DNA from 4 places in the Streptomyces spororaveus genome. Region 2 is predicted to be linked to each of the others. Evidence: riboswitches for the same ligand, from Rfam matches in the RefSeq annotation. Region 2 holds a riboswitch; each other region holds the start of a gene.
The links. Region 2 has a riboswitch for cobalamin ahead of Sspor_RS04775 (CoA-acylating methylmalonate-semialdehyde dehydrogenase). Riboswitches for the same ligand answer to the same signal wherever they lie in the genome.
Positions count from the first base shown of each region.

Region 1: another riboswitch for cobalamin. It lies ahead of cobN (cobaltochelatase subunit CobN); the one in region 2 lies ahead of Sspor_RS04775 (CoA-acylating methylmalonate-semialdehyde dehydrogenase).
Region 3: another riboswitch for cobalamin. It lies ahead of Sspor_RS16325 (ribonucleoside-diphosphate reductase subunit alpha); the one in region 2 lies ahead of Sspor_RS04775 (CoA-acylating methylmalonate-semialdehyde dehydrogenase).
Region 4: another riboswitch for cobalamin. It lies ahead of metE (5-methyltetrahydropteroyltriglutamate--homocysteine S-methyltransferase); the one in region 2 lies ahead of Sspor_RS04775 (CoA-acylating methylmalonate-semialdehyde dehydrogenase).

Region 1 is NZ_BNED01000005.1:1,985,061-1,989,833, forward strand. Features, by position in the region: gene Sspor_RS11665 (precorrin-8X methylmutase) at 1-135, opposite strand, end outside; gene Sspor_RS11670 (ferredoxin-like domain-containing protein) at 132-1,457, opposite strand; cobalamin riboswitch at 1,760-1,891, shown strand; gene cobN (cobaltochelatase subunit CobN) at 1,934-4,773, shown strand, end outside.
Region 2 is NZ_BNED01000005.1:455,087-459,859, reverse strand. Features, by position in the region: gene Sspor_RS04780 (acyl-CoA dehydrogenase family protein) at 1-803, opposite strand, end outside; gene Sspor_RS04775 (CoA-acylating methylmalonate-semialdehyde dehydrogenase) at 808-2,307, opposite strand; cobalamin riboswitch at 2,513-2,683, opposite strand; gene Sspor_RS04770 (short-chain fatty acyl-CoA regulator family protein) at 2,755-4,170, opposite strand; gene aceA (isocitrate lyase) at 4,558-4,773, shown strand, end outside.
Region 3 is NZ_BNED01000005.1:3,162,049-3,166,821, reverse strand. Features, by position in the region: gene Sspor_RS16330 (ribonucleotide-diphosphate reductase subunit beta) at 1-654, opposite strand, end outside; gene Sspor_RS16325 (ribonucleoside-diphosphate reductase subunit alpha) at 654-3,038, opposite strand; cobalamin riboswitch at 3,183-3,304, opposite strand; gene Sspor_RS16320 (GNAT family N-acetyltransferase) at 3,356-3,853, opposite strand; gene Sspor_RS16315 (Uma2 family endonuclease) at 3,931-4,515, shown strand; gene Sspor_RS16310 (YbdD/YjiX family protein) at 4,566-4,760, opposite strand; gene Sspor_RS16305 (carbon starvation CstA family protein) at 4,760-4,773, opposite strand, start outside.
Region 4 is NZ_BNED01000005.1:7,144,891-7,149,663, forward strand. Features, by position in the region: gene Sspor_RS34820 (FAD-dependent oxidoreductase) at 1-1,504, shown strand, start outside; gene Sspor_RS34825 (hypothetical protein) at 1,647-2,189, opposite strand; gene Sspor_RS34830 (hypothetical protein) at 2,186-2,716, opposite strand; cobalamin riboswitch at 2,931-3,159, shown strand; gene metE (5-methyltetrahydropteroyltriglutamate--homocysteine S-methyltransferase) at 3,340-4,773, shown strand, end outside.

The sequences.
Region 1 (4,773 bases), 1.5 Mb from region 2:
GATCATGCGCACCGCGACCTGGGCGACCGTGTCGGGCAGCCCGGAGAGGTCCGCCTCGGCGCGGATCGTGGCAAAGGACTGGCGGTAGATGGCCGCGCCGTCCTTCTCGTACTCAAACACGGTGTACTCGCTCATTTCTTCACTACGTCGGGGTCGGTGCGGGCGTCCGCGAGTGCCGCGGCAAGTTCGGAGGGCCGTACGTCGTCGCGTACGGGGCGGCCGGGCGCGGCGAGCCGGTATCCGGAGCCGGTGGCGACCAGGTCCACCCAGGCGGTGCCGCGCGGGTGTCCGCAGCGGCGCTCGCAGCCGGACCAGTGCACGGGCAGCGGACCCCGCGCGAGGTCGGCGACGGCGCGCGCGTCGGCGCGTACGTCCGCGCGGGACTTCGCGCACCCGGGGCGCCCGGTACAGGCGGTGACGGACTGCCAGGGGCTGTCGGGGGCGAGGACCAGCCCGGCGTCCTCGATCCGGCCGGCCCCGTTCCCGCCCACCGAGGGCAGGACGACGCTGCGCCACGGGGTGACGCGCAGCCGGCCGCTCCCGTCCTCGTCCGCGACCCGTACCAGGACCCGCCACTGGGCGGAACCGAGCCGGCCGAGCGGGGGCAGCACGCACAGGGTGGCGCGGCCGTCGTGCCCGGCCGACCGCCCCGGCCGGGGCGGGGCCGCGTACGGCCGGCGCGGGGCGCCGGCGGGCGTGGCGGCGATCCCGGCGGCGCCGAGGCGCCGGACGAACTCGGCGGTTTCCAGGGCGTGTTCGGCGGGGAGTTCGGAGACCCGCCAGGCCTGGGTGCCCGCGGCAGCGACGGCGTCGAGGAAGTACCGGGCGGCCGACAGGGCCGCCCGGGGGGTGTCCCGTCCGGCGAGCTCCACGGCGTCGGCGGCGCGGCCCAGCCGGACCAGCGCCCGGCCCTCGGGACGGCCGAGCACGGTCACGTCGGGGCCGAGCGAGGCCACGTCCCCGCGCCCGTCGTCGAAGGCGAACAGGAACCGCCCGGACAGCGCGGCCGCCCAGGGGCTCGCGCACAGCAGCCGGTCGAACTCCATGGCCCAGGCCAGCGCGTCGGGCCGGGCCGGATCCCGGGGTCCGTCCGGTCCGTCCGGGCCGTCCAAGCCGGACATGGGCGTGGCCACGATGTTCCGTACCCGCTCATGACTCGGTGCGGGAAGCAGCCCGGCCCCGTCCAGCAGCTCCGCGAGCCCGGCGCCGCAGCCGTCGGCGAGCCCGCGCAGCTGCACGTTGCCGCGCGAGGTCAGCTCCAGGTGCCCGTCACCGAACCGGTCGGCGGCGAGCGCCAGCGCCTCGGCCTGCCGCACGGTGAGCAGCCCGCCCGGCAACCGGACCCGCGCCAGGAACCCGTCGTCCGCCGCGTGCAGCCGCAGCGCGCCCGGGCAGGCGTCACCGCGCTCCCGTATGACGGGTTCGTCCCGCGATGCGGCGGAGGGGGGCTGGGGCATGGCCGCGAGCATACCCACGATTGCGACCCCCGGACCTGTGTCCGTCACCACCCCGACCAGCGATTCCGTCCCCGCCGCCGCGCACGCCACTCCCCCGGCCCCACCCGCCCCGCCGCCCGGTACACCCCCCCCCGCCGGCGTTTGAGGCGCGGGGCCCGGGGCAGAGCCCCGGCAACGGCGCCGCACCCACAAGCCGCCCCGCCCCACCCCTTCGGAGCCGGCCGCCACCCCGGCGGGAGCCACCAGCCACCCCACCCACCCCGGCGGGAGCCGCTCGCCCCTAAGATGACCTTCCGGCGGACCATACGGCCCGCCGTCGCCGAGGACGGCGACATGGGAGGAAGCCCGGTGCGATTCCGGCGCGGTCCCGCCACTGTGAACCCCGCGGAGCGATCCGGCGACCGGGGTGAGTCAGGAACTCCCGCTGTCCTCACACTGCCCGGGGCGCGGAAACCCCGAGGAAGGCCTGCCGCCGCATGATCCTGCTGCTGTCGACGTCCGACACCGATCTGCTCAGCGCCCGCGCAGCGAACACGGCGGACGGCCCCGTCCCGTACCGGTTCGCGAACCCCTCCCGTCTCCCCCTCGACGACCTGCCCGGCCTCCTCGACGGGGTCGACCTGGTCGTCGTACGCCTCCTCGGCGGCCTCCGCGCCTGGCAGGACGGCCTCGACCTGCTGCTGGCCCCCGGCCAGACCCGCCCGGTCGTGGTGCTGACCGGTGAACAGGCTCCGGACGCCCAGCTCATGGAGGCCTCCACGGTCCCCATCGGCATCGCGGCCGAGGCCCACGGCTACCTCGCCCACGGCGGCCCCGCCAACCTGGACCAGCTGGCCCGGTTCCTCTCCGACACCGTGCTCCTCACCGGCCACGGCTTCGAGCCCCCGGCGGCCTCCCCCACCTGGGGCCCGCTGGAGCGCACCCCGCAGCGCGCCGAGGGCCCGCGGATCGCGGTGCTCTACTACCGCGCCCACCAGATGAGCGGCAACACCTCCTTCGTACACGCCCTGTGCGAGGCGATCGAGGGCCACGGCGCCCAGGCGCTGCCGCTGTACGTGTCCTCCTTGCGCACGCCCGAGCCGGAGCTGATCGCCGCGCTGGAATCGGCCGACGCGGTCGTCACCACGGTCCTTGCGGCCGGCGGCACCAAGCCCGCCACCGCCTCGGCGGGCGGCGACGACGAGTCCTGGGACGCGGGCGCGCTCGCGGGTCTCGGCGTGCCGATCCTGCAGGCCCTGTGCCTGACCGGGTCGCGTGCCGCCTGGGAGGAGAACGACGAGGGCCTGTCCCCGCTGGACGCCGCCACGCAGGTCGCGGTGCCCGAGTTCGACGGCCGTCTGATCACCGTCCCGTTCTCCTTCAAGGAGCTCGACGAGGACGGCCTGCCCGCCTACGTGGCCGACCCCGAGCGGGCCGCCCGGGTCGCGGGGATCGCCGTACGGCACGCCCGGCTGCGGCACATCGACCGCCGCGACAAGAAGGTCGCGCTGGTCCTGTCCGCGTACCCGACCAAGCACTCGCGCATCGGCAACGCGGTCGGCCTCGACACTCCCGCCAGTGCCGTGGAGCTGCTGCGCACCCTCATCGCGGGCGGCTACGACTTCGGGCCGACCGAGGACATCCCCGGTCTGGTCTCCGGCGACGGCGACGAGCTGATCCGCGCCCTGATCGAGGCCGGCGGCCACGACCAGGACTGGCTGACCGAGGAGCAGCTGGCCCGCAACCCGGTCCGGATCCCGGCCGCCGACTACAAGCGGTGGTTCGCGGAGCTCCCGGCCGAGCTGCGCGACAGCGTGACCGAGCACTGGGGCGAGGCCCCGGGCAACATGTTCGTGGACCGCTCGGCGAACCCGGAGGGCGACATCGTCCTCGCCGCCCTGCGCCGCGGGAACCTGCTGATCCTGATCCAGCCGCCGCGCGGCTTCGGCGAGAACCCGATCGCGATCTACCACGACCCGGACCTGCCGCCGTCGCACCACTACCTGGCCGCGTACCGCTGGATCCAGGCGCGTGCCGAGGACGGCGGCTTCGGCGCCGACGCGATGATCCACCTGGGCAAGCACGGCAACCTGGAATGGCTGCCGGGCAAGAACGCGGGCCTGTCCGCGGCCTGCGCCCCGGACGCCGCGCTCGGTGACCTGCCCCTCATCTACCCGTTCCTGGTGAACGACCCGGGCGAGGGCACGCAGGCCAAGCGCCGCGTGCACGCCACGCTGGTCGACCACCTGGTGCCGCCGATGGCGCGCGCGGAGTCGTACGGCGACATCGCGCGCCTGGAGCAGCACCTGGACGAGTACGCGCAGATCTCCGCCATGGACCCGGCGAAGCTGCCGGCCATCCGGGCCCAGATCTGGACCCTGATCCAGGCGGCCAAGCTCGACCACGACCTGGGTCTGGAGGAGCGTCCGGACGACGACGGCTTCGACGACTTCCTGCTGCACGTCGACGGCTGGCTGTGCGAGGTCAAGGACGCCCAGATCCGTGACGGTCTGCACGTCCTGGGCGCCGCGCCGACGGGCGAGTCCCGGGTCAACCTGGTCCTCGCGATCCTGCGCGCCCGCCAGATCTGGGGTGGTACGACGGCCCTGCCGGGTCTGCGCGAGGCGCTCGGACTGGACGAGTCCAAGGCCACCCGTACGTCCGCGGACACGGTCGAGGAGCAGGCCCGCGCGCTGGTCCAGGCGATGGAGGACGCGAACTGGTCCCTCGACGCCGTGCCCTCGGTCGCGGCCGGGCACTCGGCGGACGTGGCGGCCGTCCTGTCCTTCGCGGCCCGCGAGGTGGTGCCGCGCCTGGCCGGCACCACGGACGAGATCGCGCACGTGGTCGCGGCCCTGGACGGCCGTTTCATCCCGGCGGGCCCCTCCGGCTCCCCGCTCCGCGGTCTGGTCAACGTCCTGCCGACGGGCCGCAACTTCTACTCGGTCGACCCGAAGGCCGTCCCCTCCCGCCTCGCGTGGGAGACGGGCCAGGCGCTGGCCGAATCGCTCCTCACCCGCTACCGCACCGACAACGGCGCGTGGCCGGCCTCGGTCGGCCTGTCCCTCTGGGGCACCAGCGCGATGCGCACGTCGGGCGACGACGTGGCGGAAGCCCTCTCCCTCCTCGGTGTCCGCCCGGTCTGGGACGAGGCCTCGCGTCGCGTCACCGGCCTGGAGCCGATCCCGCTGGAGGAGCTCGGCCGCCCCCGCATCGATGTGACGCTCCGTATCTCGGGCTTCTTCCGGGACGCGTTCCCGCACGTCATCGGCCTGCTCGACGACGCGGTGCGGCTGGCGGCCTCGCTGGACGAGCCCGCCTCGGACAACTACATCCG
Region 2 (4,773 bases):
GCCTGCCGGTCGGCCAGGTACGCGAGGCTGCGGTCCAGGGCGCTCTGCGCACCGCCCAGCGAGCAGGCGGCGATGCCGAGGCGGCCACCGTTGAGGCCGTTCATGGCGATGCGGAAGCCGTCGCCCTCCGCGCCGAGCCGCCGGTCGGCGGGGACGCGGACCCCGTCGAGGATCACCTGGCGGGTGGGCTGGGCGTTCCAGCCCATCTTGCGTTCGTTCGGGCCGAAGGAGACCCCGGGGTCCGCGCGTTCGACGACGAACGCGGAGATGCCGCCCGGGCCCTCCCCGCCCGTGCGCGCCATCACGATGTAGACCTCGGAGGCGCCGGCGCCGGAGATGAACTGCTTGACCCCGGTCAGCACATAGCCGTCGTCGGTGCGCTCGGCCCGGGTGCGCAGCCCGGCCGCGTCGGACCCGGCGCCGGGTTCGGTCAGGCAGTAGCTGCCGAGCGACCGGGCGGAGCACAGGCCGGGGAGCCAGCGGGACCGCTGGTCCGCGTCCCCGTACCGGTCGATCATCCAGCCGACCATGTTGTGGATGGAGAGGTACCCGGCGATGGAGGGGCAGCCGGTGGCGAGGGCCTCGAAGACGAGGACGCCGTCGCCGCGGCCGAGGGCGGAACCGCCGTGCTCCTCGCGGACGTAGACGCCGCCGAGCCCGAGCTCCGCCGCCCGCCGGATCACGTCCAGCGGGAAGTGCTTGTCCTGGTCCCAGGTGACGGCGTACGGGCCGAGCTGCTCCTGGGCGAAGTCGAGGGTGACCTCGGCGAGGGCGAGCTGATCGGGGGTGAGGGTCGTGGTCACCGGCTCAACCCATCGTCGGAAGGGTGAAGCTCGCGCCCTCCTTCGCCCCGGAGGGCCAGCGCGAGGTGACGGTCTTGGTACGGGTGCAGAAGCGGATGGCGTCGGGGCCGTGCTGGTTCAGGTCGCCGAAGCCGGACCGCTTCCAGCCGCCGAAGGTGTGGTAGGCGACGGGGACGGGGATGGGCACGTTGACGCCGACCATGCCGGCGCCCACCCGGCGGGTGAAGTCGCGTGCCGTGTCGCCGTCGCGGGTGAAGATCGCGACGCCGTTGCCGTACGGGTGCTCGGTGGGCAGGCGCAGGGCCTCCTCGTAGTCGGCGGCCCGTACGACGGACAGCACCGGGCCGAAGATCTCCTCGCGGTAGATCCGCATCTGCGGGGTCACCCGGTCGAAGAGGGTGGCTCCGGCGAAGAAGCCGTCGCCGTGCCCGGGCAGGGTGAACCCTCGGCCGTCCACAACGAGTTCGGCGCCTTCGGTGGCCCCGATGCCGACGTAGCGGTTCACCCGGTCGAGGGCGTCGCGGCTGACCAGGGGCCCGAAATCGGCCTCGGGGTCGTCGGAGCGGCCCACGCGCAGAGTGGCGATGCGCTCGGCCAGCTTGGCCACCAGCGCGTTCGCGGTCTCCTCGCCGACGGGAACGGCGACGGCGATGGCCATGCAGCGCTCGCCCGCGGAGCCGTAGCCGGCACCGATGAGGGCCTCCACGGCCTGGTCGAGGTCGGCGTCGGGCATCACGACCATGTGGTTCTTGGCGCCGCCGAAGCACTGGGCGCGCTTGCCGTGGGCCGCGGCGGCGGCGTAGACGTGCGCGGCGACCTGGGTGGAGCCGACGAAGCCGAGGGCCTGGACGCGGGGGTCTTCGAGGAGGGTGTCGACGGCCTCCCTGCCGCCGTTGACCACATTGAGCACGCCGGGCGGCAGGCCGGCCTCCAGGAACAGCTCGGCGAGGCGCAGCGGTACGGACGGGTCGCGTTCGGAGGGCTTCAGGATGAAGGAGTTGCCGCAGGCCAGGGCGGGTGCGGCCTGCCACAGAGGGATCATCGCGGGGAAGTTGAAGGGGGTGATCCCGGCGATCACACCCAGCGGGGAGCGCAGGGAGTGCACATCGATCCCGGTGCCCGCGTTGTCGGTGAACTCGCCCTTCAGCAGGTGCGGGACACCGGCCGCGAACTCGACCACCTCCAGGCCCCGTTGCAGGTCGCCGTGGGCATCGGCGACGGTCTTGCCGTGCTCGGACGACAACAGCCGGGCGAGGGAGTCCCGTTCGTCCTCGACCAGCTGGAGGAAGCGCAGCAGCACGCGTGCGCGGCGCTGCGGGTTCCACTGCCCCCAGTCGGCCTGCGCCTGTTCGGCGTCGGCGATGGCGGCCTCGGTGTCGGCCCGCCCCGCGAGCGGGACCCGGGCCTGTACGGCGCCGGTGTTGGGGTCGTACACGTCGGAAAAGAGACCGGAGGTTCCTGTGGTGTGCTTGCCGCCGATGAAATGGGTGAGTTCACGGACCATGGATGCCTGCTCTCGTCAGGTGGGATCCGGGGATGGCACGGCGGGCCGGCGAACGGCACCCGATCGGGTGCGCCGCTGGGGAAGGCCGTGGGACTGGGCCGAAAGGGACGACCTATGAGCGCGCGAACGTGTGCGCGCGCTCCGCCGGATCACCAGGGTCGTGGGTACAAACCGGTGCCATGCGTGTCTGCTCCATCCTCGTGGACAACACGGAACATCCGCGGCCGGTATCCTGACTCCCGGATCCCCGCGTGCCGCCCGCCTTCCCGACAGACCTCGTCAGTGGCGTGTGGATGGCAGCACACTCCCCGGTCACAGTGGCGGGACCGTGCCGGTTTCTCACCGGCTTCCCTGCACCGCGGACCTTGTGCCACGAACATATAGTTGGACGTCCTAGTAAGTCCAGAGCCGCCGCGCGCCCTCTGTGCGACGGTGCCTGACGCCGGCTCAGCCCCGGGCCGGGGCAGGGTTCCCGGTCACCGGGTACGGGACGAAGGTGCTGCTGTTCTCGTCCACGGCCAGCGCCCGGCCGAGCGGCGGCACGGCGCGCTGCGGGCAGTCGAGCCGTTCGCACAGGCGGCAGCCCATGCCGATGGGCGTGGCGGCCGCCGTGTTGCCGAGGTCGAGCCCGTCGGCGTAGACGAGCCGCGAGGCGTGCCGGATCTCGCAGCCGAGCCCGATCGCGAAGGTCTTGCCGGGCTCGCCCCAGCCGCCGCGGTGGCGGGTGACGGCCCGGGCGGTCCACAGGTACCGCTGCCCGTCGGGCATGGCCGCCACCTGGACGTGGATACGGCCGGGCGCGGCGAACGCCTCGTAGACGTTCCAGAGCGGGCAGGTGCCGCCGGCCCGGGAGAAGTGGAACGCGGTCGCCGACTGCCGCTTGGACATGTTCCCGGCCCGGTCCACCCGCACGAAGGAGAAAGGCACCCCGCGCAGCCTGGGCCGTTGCAGGGTGCTCAGCCGGTGGCAGACCGTCTCGTAGCCGATCCCGAAGTGGTCGGTGAGCCGCTCGATGTCGTAGCGGAACTCCTCGGCGGCCGCGTGGAAGGCGCGGTACGGGAGGATGAGCGCGCCCGCGAAGTGGTTGGCGATGCCGATCCGCGCGAGGGCGTGGACGGGGGAGCCGGGCGCGAAGTCCTCGGCCGCCAGCCGGTCCAGCTCGGCCCCGTACTCGACGAGCGCCAGCTGGGTGGCCATCCGGAACGCCTGCTGTCCCGGCCGGAGCCGGTTCGACAGGTGCAGCACGCGGGCGGCGGGGTCGTAGTGGTGCAGCCGGTCGGAGTCCGTGGCCGTCCTGATCCCGTGCCGCTCGGAGAGCCGGCGGGTCAGCGCACGGACGACGTCCCCCGGGCGGATGCCGATCTCGACGGCGAGGTCTTCGGCGGCGAGATCGGTGTCGTGGAGGTAGTTCTGCCGGCGGTAGAAGAACTCGCGGATCTCCTCGTGGGGCGAGCGCGGGCTGTCGGCGGCCACGTCCCTGCCGTCGGCCGCGTCGGCGAGGCGTTCGGCCAGGAGCTGGGCGCGGCGGCCCAGGTCCAGCAGGACCGAGGCGACGGCGGGCATCCGGGTGGCCAGTTCGGCCAGGTCGGAGGGGGAGACGCGGGCCTGCGCCACCTCGTTCGCGAGCGCCTCGCGCAGGTCGGCGACCAGCCGGCTGGTGTCGCGCTCCGAGAAGAACCCCGGATCCACCCCGAAGGCCTCGGTGAGCCGCAGCAGGACCGGAACGGTGAGCGGCCGGGAGTCGTGCTCCATCTGGTTGAGGTAACTGGGGGAGATGGCGAGCACCCGGGCCAGGTCGGCCTGGGTCATCCGCCGCTCCTCACGAAGCCGCCGCAGCCGCGCTCCCGCGTACGTCTTGCCCACCGCACTCCCTCGCCGTCTGCCGGGCCGGAACGAGCCGCCAGGATACGGGGATCTTCACGACCTCCGGGCTTCGCAACCTTGGCAATTGTCGCCCCGAAGATTCGCAGAGCTTGGCAGATGTACCTCCTTGATGGCACCCGGTGTCACTGCCAGAGTCGGTGCTGCGGCCCGCCGGACACGGTGGCCGGGAAGAACCGACTGGCCCGATTCACGCCCTGATTTCGGCCATCCAGACAGTTCGATCCGGCGGATCGGCAGCATTGCTCAGCTTCGGCCCAGGGCCGGGTCCGGCGGCCGCAGCTCCCCACCAGGCACAGAGTGCCAAGGTGCCGGGCTCACGGACCGGCTCCTTGGCAAGACAAGCGACGGATGGAAACGGTGACGGTCATGGCAGAGGCGAACACGACGGCGGCGGCCGAGCAGCTCAAGCAGCGGTGGGCCGACGACCCCCGCTGGGCGGGCATCGAGCGCACCTACACGGCCGAGGACGTGGTGCGGCTCTCGGGCAGCGTCCGCGAGGAGCACACCCTGGCCCGGCGCGGCGCCGAGCGGCTGTGGCGACAGCTCCACGAACAGGACTACATCCACGCCCTCGGCGCGCTC
Region 3 (4,773 bases), 2.7 Mb from region 2:
CATGTGCATGGTCTCGTCGCGGAACACCCAGTTGGTGCCGGTGGCCAGGCCGTGCAGCAGACCGCGCGAGCGGAACCAGTACACGTACGCGAAGGCACCGTAGAAGAACAGGCCTTCGATGCACGCGGCGAAGCAGATCAGGTTCAGCAGGAAACGGCGCCGGTCGGCGGCCGTCTCCAGCCGGTCGATCTTCTCGACCGAGTCCATCCACTTGAAGCAGAACTGCGCCTTCTCGCGGATCGACGGGATCTCCTCGACCGCGTCGAAGGCGGCCGCGCGGTCGTCCGGGTCGGGCAGGTAGGTGTCGAGCAGCGTCAGATAGAACTGGACGTGCACGGCCTCCTCGAACAGCTGGCGCGACAGGTACAGGCGCGCCTCCGGGGAGTTGATGTGCTTGTAGAGCGTCAGCACCAGGTTGTTCGAGACGATCGAGTCGCCCGTCGCGAAGAACGCGACCAGCCGGCCGATCATGTGCTGCTCGGAGGGCGTCAGCTTCGCCAGGTCGGCGACGTCCGAGTGGAGGTCGACCTCCTCGACGGTCCAGGTGTTCTTGATCGCGTCCCGGTAGCGCTCGTAGAAGTCCGGGTAGCGCATCGGGCGGAGCGTGAGCTCGAAGCCCGGGTCCAGGAGGTTCTTGTTGTCGTTGGAGCTCATTACTGGCAGGCCTCGCAGGACTCGGGGTTCTCAAGGGAGCAGGCCAGCGCCTCGGCGTCGGCGACCGCCTGCGGCAGCTCGACGGGGGTGGCCGCCTGCGCGGCACGGGCGATCTTCGTCGCCGGGCGCGAGCGCAGGTAGTACGTGGTCTTCAGGCCCTGCTTCCAGGCGTACGCGTACATCGACGACAGCTTGCCGATGGTGGGCGTCTCCAGGAACAGGTTCAGCGACTGCGACTGGTCCAGGAACGGCGTACGGGCCGCCGCCATGTCGATCAGACCGCGCTGCGGGATCTCCCACGCCGTGCGGTACAGCTCGCGGACCTCGGCCGGGATCCAGCCGAAGCCCTGGACCGAGCCGGAGGAGTCGCGCAGCGCCTCGCGGGTCTGGGCGTCCCACACGCCGAGCCGCTTCAGCTCCTCCACCAGGTAGCCGTTCACCTGGAGGAACTCACCCGACAGGGTCTCCCGCTTGAACAGGTTGGAGACCTGCGGCTCGATGCACTCGTACACGCCCGCGATCGAGGCGATCGTCGCCGTCGGCGCGATGGCCAGCAGCAGCGAGTTGCGCATGCCGGACTTCGCGACGCGGGCGCGCAGCGCGTCCCAGCGCTCCGGCCAGTTCAGCTCGACGTCGTAGTGGTCCGGGTGCAGGACACCGCGGGCGGTACGGGTCTGCTCCCAGGCCGGGAGCGGGCCGCTGCGCTCGGCGAGGTCGCAGGAGGCCTCGTAGGCGGCCAGCATGATGCGCTCGGAGAGCTTGGTGGACAGTGCCCGCGCCTCGGGGGAGTCGAAGGGCAGCTTCAGCTTGAAGAAGACGTCCTGGAGGCCCATCGCGCCCAGGCCCACCGGACGCCAGCGGGCGTTGGAGCGGCCGGCCTGCTCGGTCGGGTAGAAGTTGATGTCCACCACGCGGTCGAGGAAGGTCACGGCCGTGCGGACGGTCTCGTCCAGGCGCTCCCAGTCGATCTCGCCGGTCTCCGTGAGGACGAAGGCGCCCAGGTTGACCGAGCCGAGGTTGCAGACGGCCGTCTCGCCGTCGTTGGTGACCTCGATGATCTCGGTGCACAGGTTCGAGGAGTGCACGACGGTGCCCGGCTCGGCGGTCTGGTTCGCCGTGCGGTTGGAGGCGTCCTTGAAGGTCATCCAGCCCTGGCCGGTCTGCGCGAGGGTGCGCATCATCCGGCCGTACAGGTCGCGGGCGGGCATGGTCTTGCGGGCCAGGCCGTCCGCCTCCGCCTTGCGGTAGGCGGCGTCGAAGTCGTCGCCCCACAGGTCGACCAGCTCGGGCACGTCGGCCGGGGAGAACAGCGACCAGTCGGCGTCGGCGTTCACGCGGCGCATGAACTCGTCCGGCACCCAGTGGGCGAGGTTCAGGTTGTGGGTACGGCGCTGGTCCTCACCGGTGTTGTCGCGGAGCTCCAGGAACTCCTCGATGTCCGCGTGCCAGGTCTCCAGGTAGACGGCGGCGGCGCCCTTGCGGCGGCCACCCTGGTTCACGGCGGCGACGGAGGCGTCGAGGGTCTTCAGGAACGGCACGATGCCGTTGGAGTGGCCGTTGGTGCCGCGGATCAGCGAACCGCGGGCGCGGATGCGGGAGTACGAGAGGCCGATGCCGCCGGCGTGCTTGGAGAGGCGGGCGACCTGGTGGTAGCGGTCGTAGATCGAGTCGAGCTCGTCCAGCGGGGAGTCCAGCAGGTAGCAGGAGGACATCTGCGGGTGCCGGGTGCCGGAGTTGAAGAGCGTCGGGGAGGACGGCAGGTAGTCCAGCCGGCTCATCAGCCGGTACAGCGAGGCCACTTCCTCCACGGCCTGGACGCTGTCGTCGGCGGCGAGACCGCAGGCCACGCGCAGCATGAAGTACTGAGGGGTCTCGATGACCTGACGGGTGATCGGGTGGCGCAGCAGGTAGCGGCTGTGCAGGGTGCGCAGGCCGAAGAAGCCGAAGCGGTCGTCGGCACCCTCGGAGAGGGTCAGTTCGACGAGCGAGTCGAGGCGGCTCGCGTGGGCGCGCACGAACTCGGCCGTACGGTCGGCGATGAGGCCCTCGCGGTGACCGACCTCGACGGAGGCCGAGAAGGAGGTCGAGCCCTGGCTCGCGGCCTCGTCGCGCACGGCCAGCGTCAGCAGGCGGGCGGCGAGCCGGGAGTAGGCCGGGTCCTCGGAGATCAGACCGGCGGCGGCCTCCGTGGCCAGCCCGCGCAGCTCGGCGTCGTCGGCGGCGGAGCTGCGGCCGCGCAGCGCGGAGGCCGCGACCCGGCCGGGGTCGGTGTCGGGGAGGTCCGCCGTAAGTTCGGTGAGGGTACGCAGCAGCGTGGCCCCCGGGCCCTCGGTGTTGTCGCCAGAAGTGGACTCGGCGCGCGGTGCGGAAGGCGCGATGGTCACGGCGGGAGCTCTCCCTCGCTCGGCCCGGGTCATCGGCGGGGCGGGGCGCGAGCGGGCGCATGCGGGCGCGACGAGAACGCGTACCCCGCATGGCGTCCACCGGCCCAACCGCGAGGCCCGGACGAATCGGCACCCGGATCGGTCGAGCCGGGCGCGCTGTCGGCAGGTCATCGGACTTGGCGTCCGGTAGCCGGACACTTCATACCGTTGCGGGACAGTTCCGGATTCGCACCGGATTCCCCTGCGGCGACAGCAGGCATGAGCATACATGTGGGGGCGGCCCTGTGCGGTAACCCCCACATGTAGTGTCGGCGTGGCTACAGCTTGAGTCGGTAAGTGAGGAGTGTCAGGCCCTCGATCGGCGCCCAGTCCCGCTCCGGAGTGCGTACGAAGCCCAGGCGCGCGTAGATCCGATGGGCTCCGGCCATGCTGCGCTGGGTGGACAGGACGAGGCCGGTCACGCCCTCCAGGGACCGCGCCCGCTCGACGCAGGCCCGCACCAGAGCCTCGCCGGCGCCCTGGCCGCGCGCCTCGTGAGCCACCGCGAGCATCCGGAACTCCGCCTCGTCGGGAGCCGCGATGTCGGCGAGCGGGCTGCCGGGAGCGGCGAAGGTCACACCGCCCAACAGCCGTTCCTCCCGCACGGCGACGAGCACCTCGGCCCGGGCGGCGCGGCCGGCCACGTCGCGCAGCACGTCCAGGTAGGGGTCGGCCTCGTTGAAGTCCAGATGCCCGTCCGTGAGATAGGCCCGCGCCGTGATCTCACCCAGCTCCGCGTACTCGGCGGGCAGCGCCGCCCTGATCACCATGTCCATGCGGTCGAGTGTGCAGGACGGCCCCGGCGGGCGGCGCTATCGTCGGAGACAGCACCGTCGAGGAAGGTGAGCGAGGCATGACCGTGATGACCGACCGCCCCCACATGCTGACCGAGGAGTTCGAGACCCTCGCGCGTATAGGCGCCAGAGAAGTGGAGGGGCTGCGGTTGGAATTCATCGACGGGAAGCTGGGGGTCAAGGCAGTGCCGGACGGGGACCACGGACTGATCATCGAGTGGCTCTTGCGCATCTGCATCCAGCACCGGCCCGACCTGTTCCTGTATGGCGAGCAGGGATTGCGAGTGCAGCAGTATCGCGAAGGGCGCGCCAGGCCTGACGGCGTTCTGGCGCCGAGTGGCTTCATGAAGGCGCAAGGCGAATGGGTCGCCCCGGACCCTGTCCTGATGGTCGTCGAGGTCACCTCCTACGATTCCGACACCGACCGGCGCGACCGCATCGAGAAGCCTCGGGCTTTCGCCGAGACCGGTATTCCGGTCTACCTCTTGATCGACAGGGACAGCTGTGAGGTCTCTGTTCACAGCGAGCCCGACGGGCGGCGGTACGAGACAGTCCGCACCGTTCCCTTCGGCAAGGACGTTCATCTCCCTGACCCCGTCGGCATCACCCTCCCGACCGAGCCCCTCAAGGACTGGGTGCGCTGAGCAACGCCGAAGGGCCCCGCCGCAGGACGCGGCGGGGCCCTTCACGTGCGTCAGCAGCAGCGGAAGCCCTCGCGGGGGTCCGCCTCGCGGGCGTCCGTACGGGCCCGTTCGAAGGCGCGGCGGGTGAGGACCTCCGCATCCGGGTCGTGGGAGCGGGCGTGGGCCACGTAGCGGTCGTACGCGGCCTCCCCGGAGAACTCCCGTACGTAGAACCGCGCCTTCGCCAGCGCGCTGCGTACGCTCATCAGGCCACCGGTT
Region 4 (4,773 bases), 6.7 Mb from region 2:
CCGTGTCGAGGACCGGATCCGTGAGGCCGCCTCGGTCCTGGCGGACAACCACGGCATCCTGCAGGGTGGCTCGCTGACCGGTGACGACCAGGAGTGGCTCTTCGAGGAGATCGACCCGGGCGGCGCGCTCGCGCGCTTCAGTCCGGCGGCCTGGTGTCTGTGCAGCCAGAACGACATCGAGCCGGTCCTGATGTCCGTTACCCCCACGCTGGGGGCCGACCTGCGGTTCTCCACCGAACTCCTCTCCTTCGACCAGGATCCGGGCGGGGTCACCGCGATCGTGAAGAACCGGGAGACCGGCGAACACAGCACGGTGCGGGCGGACTACCTCGTCGCCGCCGACGGGCCGCGCAGCCCCGTGCGGGAGGCGCTCCGGATCGGCCAGAGCGGCTCCGGGGACCTGTTCCACAACGTGAGCATCACCTTCCGGTCGCGGATGCTGGCCCATGTGGTCGGCGACCGGCGTTTCATCGTGTGCTACCTGACCAAGCCCGACGCCGACGGGGCCCTGCTGCCGGTCGACAACGGCGAGCGGTGGGTCTTCCACGCGCCCTGGCACCCGGATCGGGGGGAGACCCTGGAGGACTTCACCGACGAGCGCTGCGTGGAGCACATCCGCCGGGCCGTCGGCTCCCCCGACCTGGACGTCGAGGTCACCGGGAAGGCCCCGTGGCACGCCGCCGAGCGGGTCGCCGAGCGGTATGCGGTCGGCCGGGTCTTCCTGGCCGGTGACTCCGCCCACGAGATGTCCCCCACCGGGGCGTTCGGCTCGAACACCGGCATCCAGGACGCGCACAACATCGCCTGGAAGCTCGCCGCGGTGCTGAACGGTTCGGCCGGGCCGGGGCTGCTGCAGACCTACGAGGCCGAGCGGCTGCCGGTGGCCCGCGCGACGAGCGAGCGCGCCTCGGCGCGTTCGGCCGAGCACAGCCACCCGGGATACGAGCCCGACCCCGAGCCCATGTCCGCCGCCGGGGCCGCGCCCGGGGCCGAGCCCGACCCGGCCCCGCCCGGTGGCGCCGGCCGGCAGGGCGGGGTCCTCTCCGTGGCCATGGGCTACCGCTACAACCGGGGCGCGGTCCTGGGAGCCGACCCGGACCGACCCGTCGTACCCGAACGGATGCGGCTCTGCGGCGATCCGGGCAGCCGCGCACCGCACATGTGGCTCTGCGGTCCGGGGGATCCGGAACCGAAGTCCACGGTGGACCTCTACGAGCGCTCTTTCGTCCTGCTGTGTTCCGAGGACGCGCCGTGGCGTGCCGCGGGGCGGTCCGTCGCCGAGCAGCTGGGCCTGCCGCTGGACGTGTACGCGATCGGCACGGGGCCGGAGGCGGACCTGATCCCGGCGAACGGCGGTGACTGGACCGAGGTGCACGGCACGACCCCGGAGGGTGCGGTCCTCGTCCGCCCGGACGGGTTCGTGGCCTGGCGCTCGCCGCAGGCGGTGGCGGATCCGGAAGCGGTCCTCCACGAGGTCCTGACCACGCTGCTGGACCGGTCCTGAGCCGACCGGTCCCGTCGTCGCCGTTCCGCCTGCCGCGGGCACGAAGGGCGCCGTCCGGTGGAGCGATCCACGGGACGGCGCCCTTCACCTGGCGACGACGGCGGACCGGGTCATCCCGTCACCGGGTCATCGCGTCACCGGGTCATCGTGCCGTTTTCGAGCCGAGGCCCCCGGGAGTCCTCGGCACCCAGTCGAGGGTCGCCGAGGCCTGCTTCGGATCCGGCTCGCGCATGGTCACGCGCCAGCCGTCCTCCCCGGTGCGTCCGGTGAGGCGGACCACGAACGACTTGGTCTGGCCCGTGTCGTGGAAGTACACGACGACGAGCTGCCGCACGGACCCCTCGTCGTAGAACTCCGCGGTCACCTTCCCCTTGGCGCCCTCGTGGAAGGCCCGGATCCAGTTCCGGGCGGTCCGCTCCACGTCCCCCTTCGCGTCGTCGGGGTCGGCGGCGAGGGCCTCCACCCCGTCGGTCTTGCCGTCGGCGAGCCGCCAGATCAGCTGCTGGGTGATCCGGAGGGACGCGGAGGTGGGGTACCCGACCACGCCGAGCGGCTCGTGGTTCGCGTAGTCGGTCGCGTACCGCAGCTCCTCCTCGTCGGCGGCGCACGCGGTGAGAGTGCCCCAGGCCAGCACCGACACCAGGCCGGCGCGTACGAGGAGGGCGGCCCTCGGGCGGGCGCTCATCGCACGACCTTCGAACCGAGCTCGCCCGGCGTCTTCGGTATCCAGGGCTCCACGGCGGTGGCTTCGGCGGGGCCCGGCTCGGCCATCCCCACCCGCCAGACCTCCTTGCCGTCCAGCATCACGGCCCGGACGTAGAGCTCCTTGATCTGGCCGGTTTCATGCAGGTAGAGCACGACGGTCTGCCGGTACGACCCCTCGTCGTAGAACTCCGCGGTGACCTTCCCGCCGGCGCCCTTGCGGAACGCGGCGACCCAGTTCTCGGCGGTCTTCTCGGGGATGTCCTCGCCCTGTTTGTCGGACACCAGTGACGCCAGCCTGTCGACGTCGCCGTCGGCGATCCGCCACACCACCTCCTGGGCGATGCCCAGCGATCCGGTGGAGGGGTACCCGACGACGGAGAGCGGCTGGTGGCTGCTGTAGTCCCCGGTGTAGTTCATGCCTTCGGTGTCTTGCTCCGCCGAGCAGGCGGTCAGCGAGCAGAGTGCCAGGGCGCAGACGAGTGCGGCGCGCGGGACCGGTACAGCCATACTTCCTCGGTCTTCCGGTGGTCATCGAGCGATCTCGATGCAGGGAGCTGCAACGTACTGCTCTGACCGGGCAGTTTGATCCGGTAAACGGACAAGCCGGACACAACTCGCGCCTCAGTGATGCAATTCACTCAATGGCCGGATTTCGCCCCCGTGCGTCTCGCCCCGCCATCCGGAATGCGGACAACTCCGCGCGCCACCGGGCGTCGCCGTCTACTCTGGCCGGGCAGCTGGTTCGCCCCGTCCGCCAGGCGGGATGCGTCGTAAGAGGGAACCCGGTGGGAATCCGGGACTGCCCCGCAGCGGTGAGCGGGAACGACCGCCGTCATACGCACTGGGCCCGGCCGGGTCTGGGAAGCGACGGCCAGTAGGAGTCTCGTACGGCATCCGTACGACGGGACGCGCCCGCGAGTCCGAAGACCTGCCCGTTGCCCGTGCGCGGCCGATCGCGCACGGAAATCCCGGTGACCTCGTGGGCGGGTCGGCGACACATCAGGCGGACGACCGCGAGCACGTGCAGCCGCACGCGCCCGTACCCGGTCGGGATCCGCCCGGTTCGTCATCCCTTCGCGCCCTCGGCCCCTCACCGGGTCCACAGGAGAACGCTCGCGAAGGAGAGTTCCGTGACCAGCACGACCCCCGCCGCCGGCCGGCCCACCGTGGCCACCGTGTACGGCTACCCCCGCCAGGGCCAGAACCGCGAACTGAAGAAGGCCGTCGAGGGCTACTGGAAGGGCCGCCGCACCGCCGACGCCCTCCGGGAAACCGCCCGCGACCTGCGCCGGACCAACTGGCAGCAGCTGGCCGACGCCGGTATCACCGAGGTGCCGACCGGTGACTTCTCGTACTACGACCATGTGCTGGACACCAGCGTGATGGTCGGCGCCGTCCCCGAGCGGCACCGCGCCGCCGTCGCGGCCGACCCCCTCGACGGGTACTTCGCGATGGCCCGCGGCACCCAGGACGTGGCGCCGCTGGAGATGACCAAGTGGTTCGACACCAACTACCACTACCTGGTGCCGGAACTCGGCCCGGACACGGTCTTCACCGCCGACTCGACCCGGCAGGTCGCCGAGCTGACGGAGGCACTCCGGCTGGGGCACACCGCCCGCCCGGTCCTGGTCGGGCCCGTCACCTACCTGCTGCTGGCCAAGCCCGCCCCGGGCGTGGCCGCCGGCTTCCACCCGCTGGCGCTGCTCGACCGGCTGCTGCCCGTCTACGCCCGGGTCCTGGCCGACCTGCGCGCAGCCGGAGCCGAGTGGGTGCAACTGGACGAGCCCGCCCTGGTACAGGACCGGACCCCGGCCGAGCTGAGCGCCACCGCCCGCGCGTACCGGGAGCTCGGCGGATCGGGCGACCGCCCCAAGTTGCTCGTCGCCTCCTACTTCGACCGGCTCGGCGAGGCCCTGCCCGTCCTGGCCAAGGCGCCCGTCGACGGGCTCGCCCTGGACTTCACCGGGGCCGCGGCCGCACACCTCGCCGACCTCGCCGCCGTCGGGGGCCTGCCCGGCAAGCGCCTGGTCGCCGGTGTCGTGAGCGGCCGCAACATCTGGATCAACGACCACGAGAAGTCCCTCACCACCCTCGGCACCCTCCTGGGACTCGCCGACCAGGTGGACGTGGCCGCCTCCTGCTCCCTGCTCCACGTTCCGCTGGACGCCACCGCCGAACGGGACATCGACCCGCAGGTCCGGCGCTGGCTCGCCTTCGCCCGTCAGAAGACCGCGGAGGTCGCCACGCTCGCCCGGGGCCTGGCCCGGGGCACGGACGCCATCGCCGCCGAACTCGCCGCCAACCGGGCCGACCTGGCCTCCCGCGCCGGATCCGCCCTCACCCACGACCCCGCGGTCCGGGCCCGCACCGCCGCCGTCACCGACGCGGACGGGCGTCGCCCCCAGCCGTACGCCGAGCGGACCGCCGCCCAGCGGGCGCACCTGGGCCTCCCGGCGCTGCCGACGACCACGATCGGATCGTTCCCGCAGACCGACGAACTGCGCACGGCCCGCGCCGACCTGCGCGCCGGACGCATCGACACCGCCGGCTACGAGGACCGCATC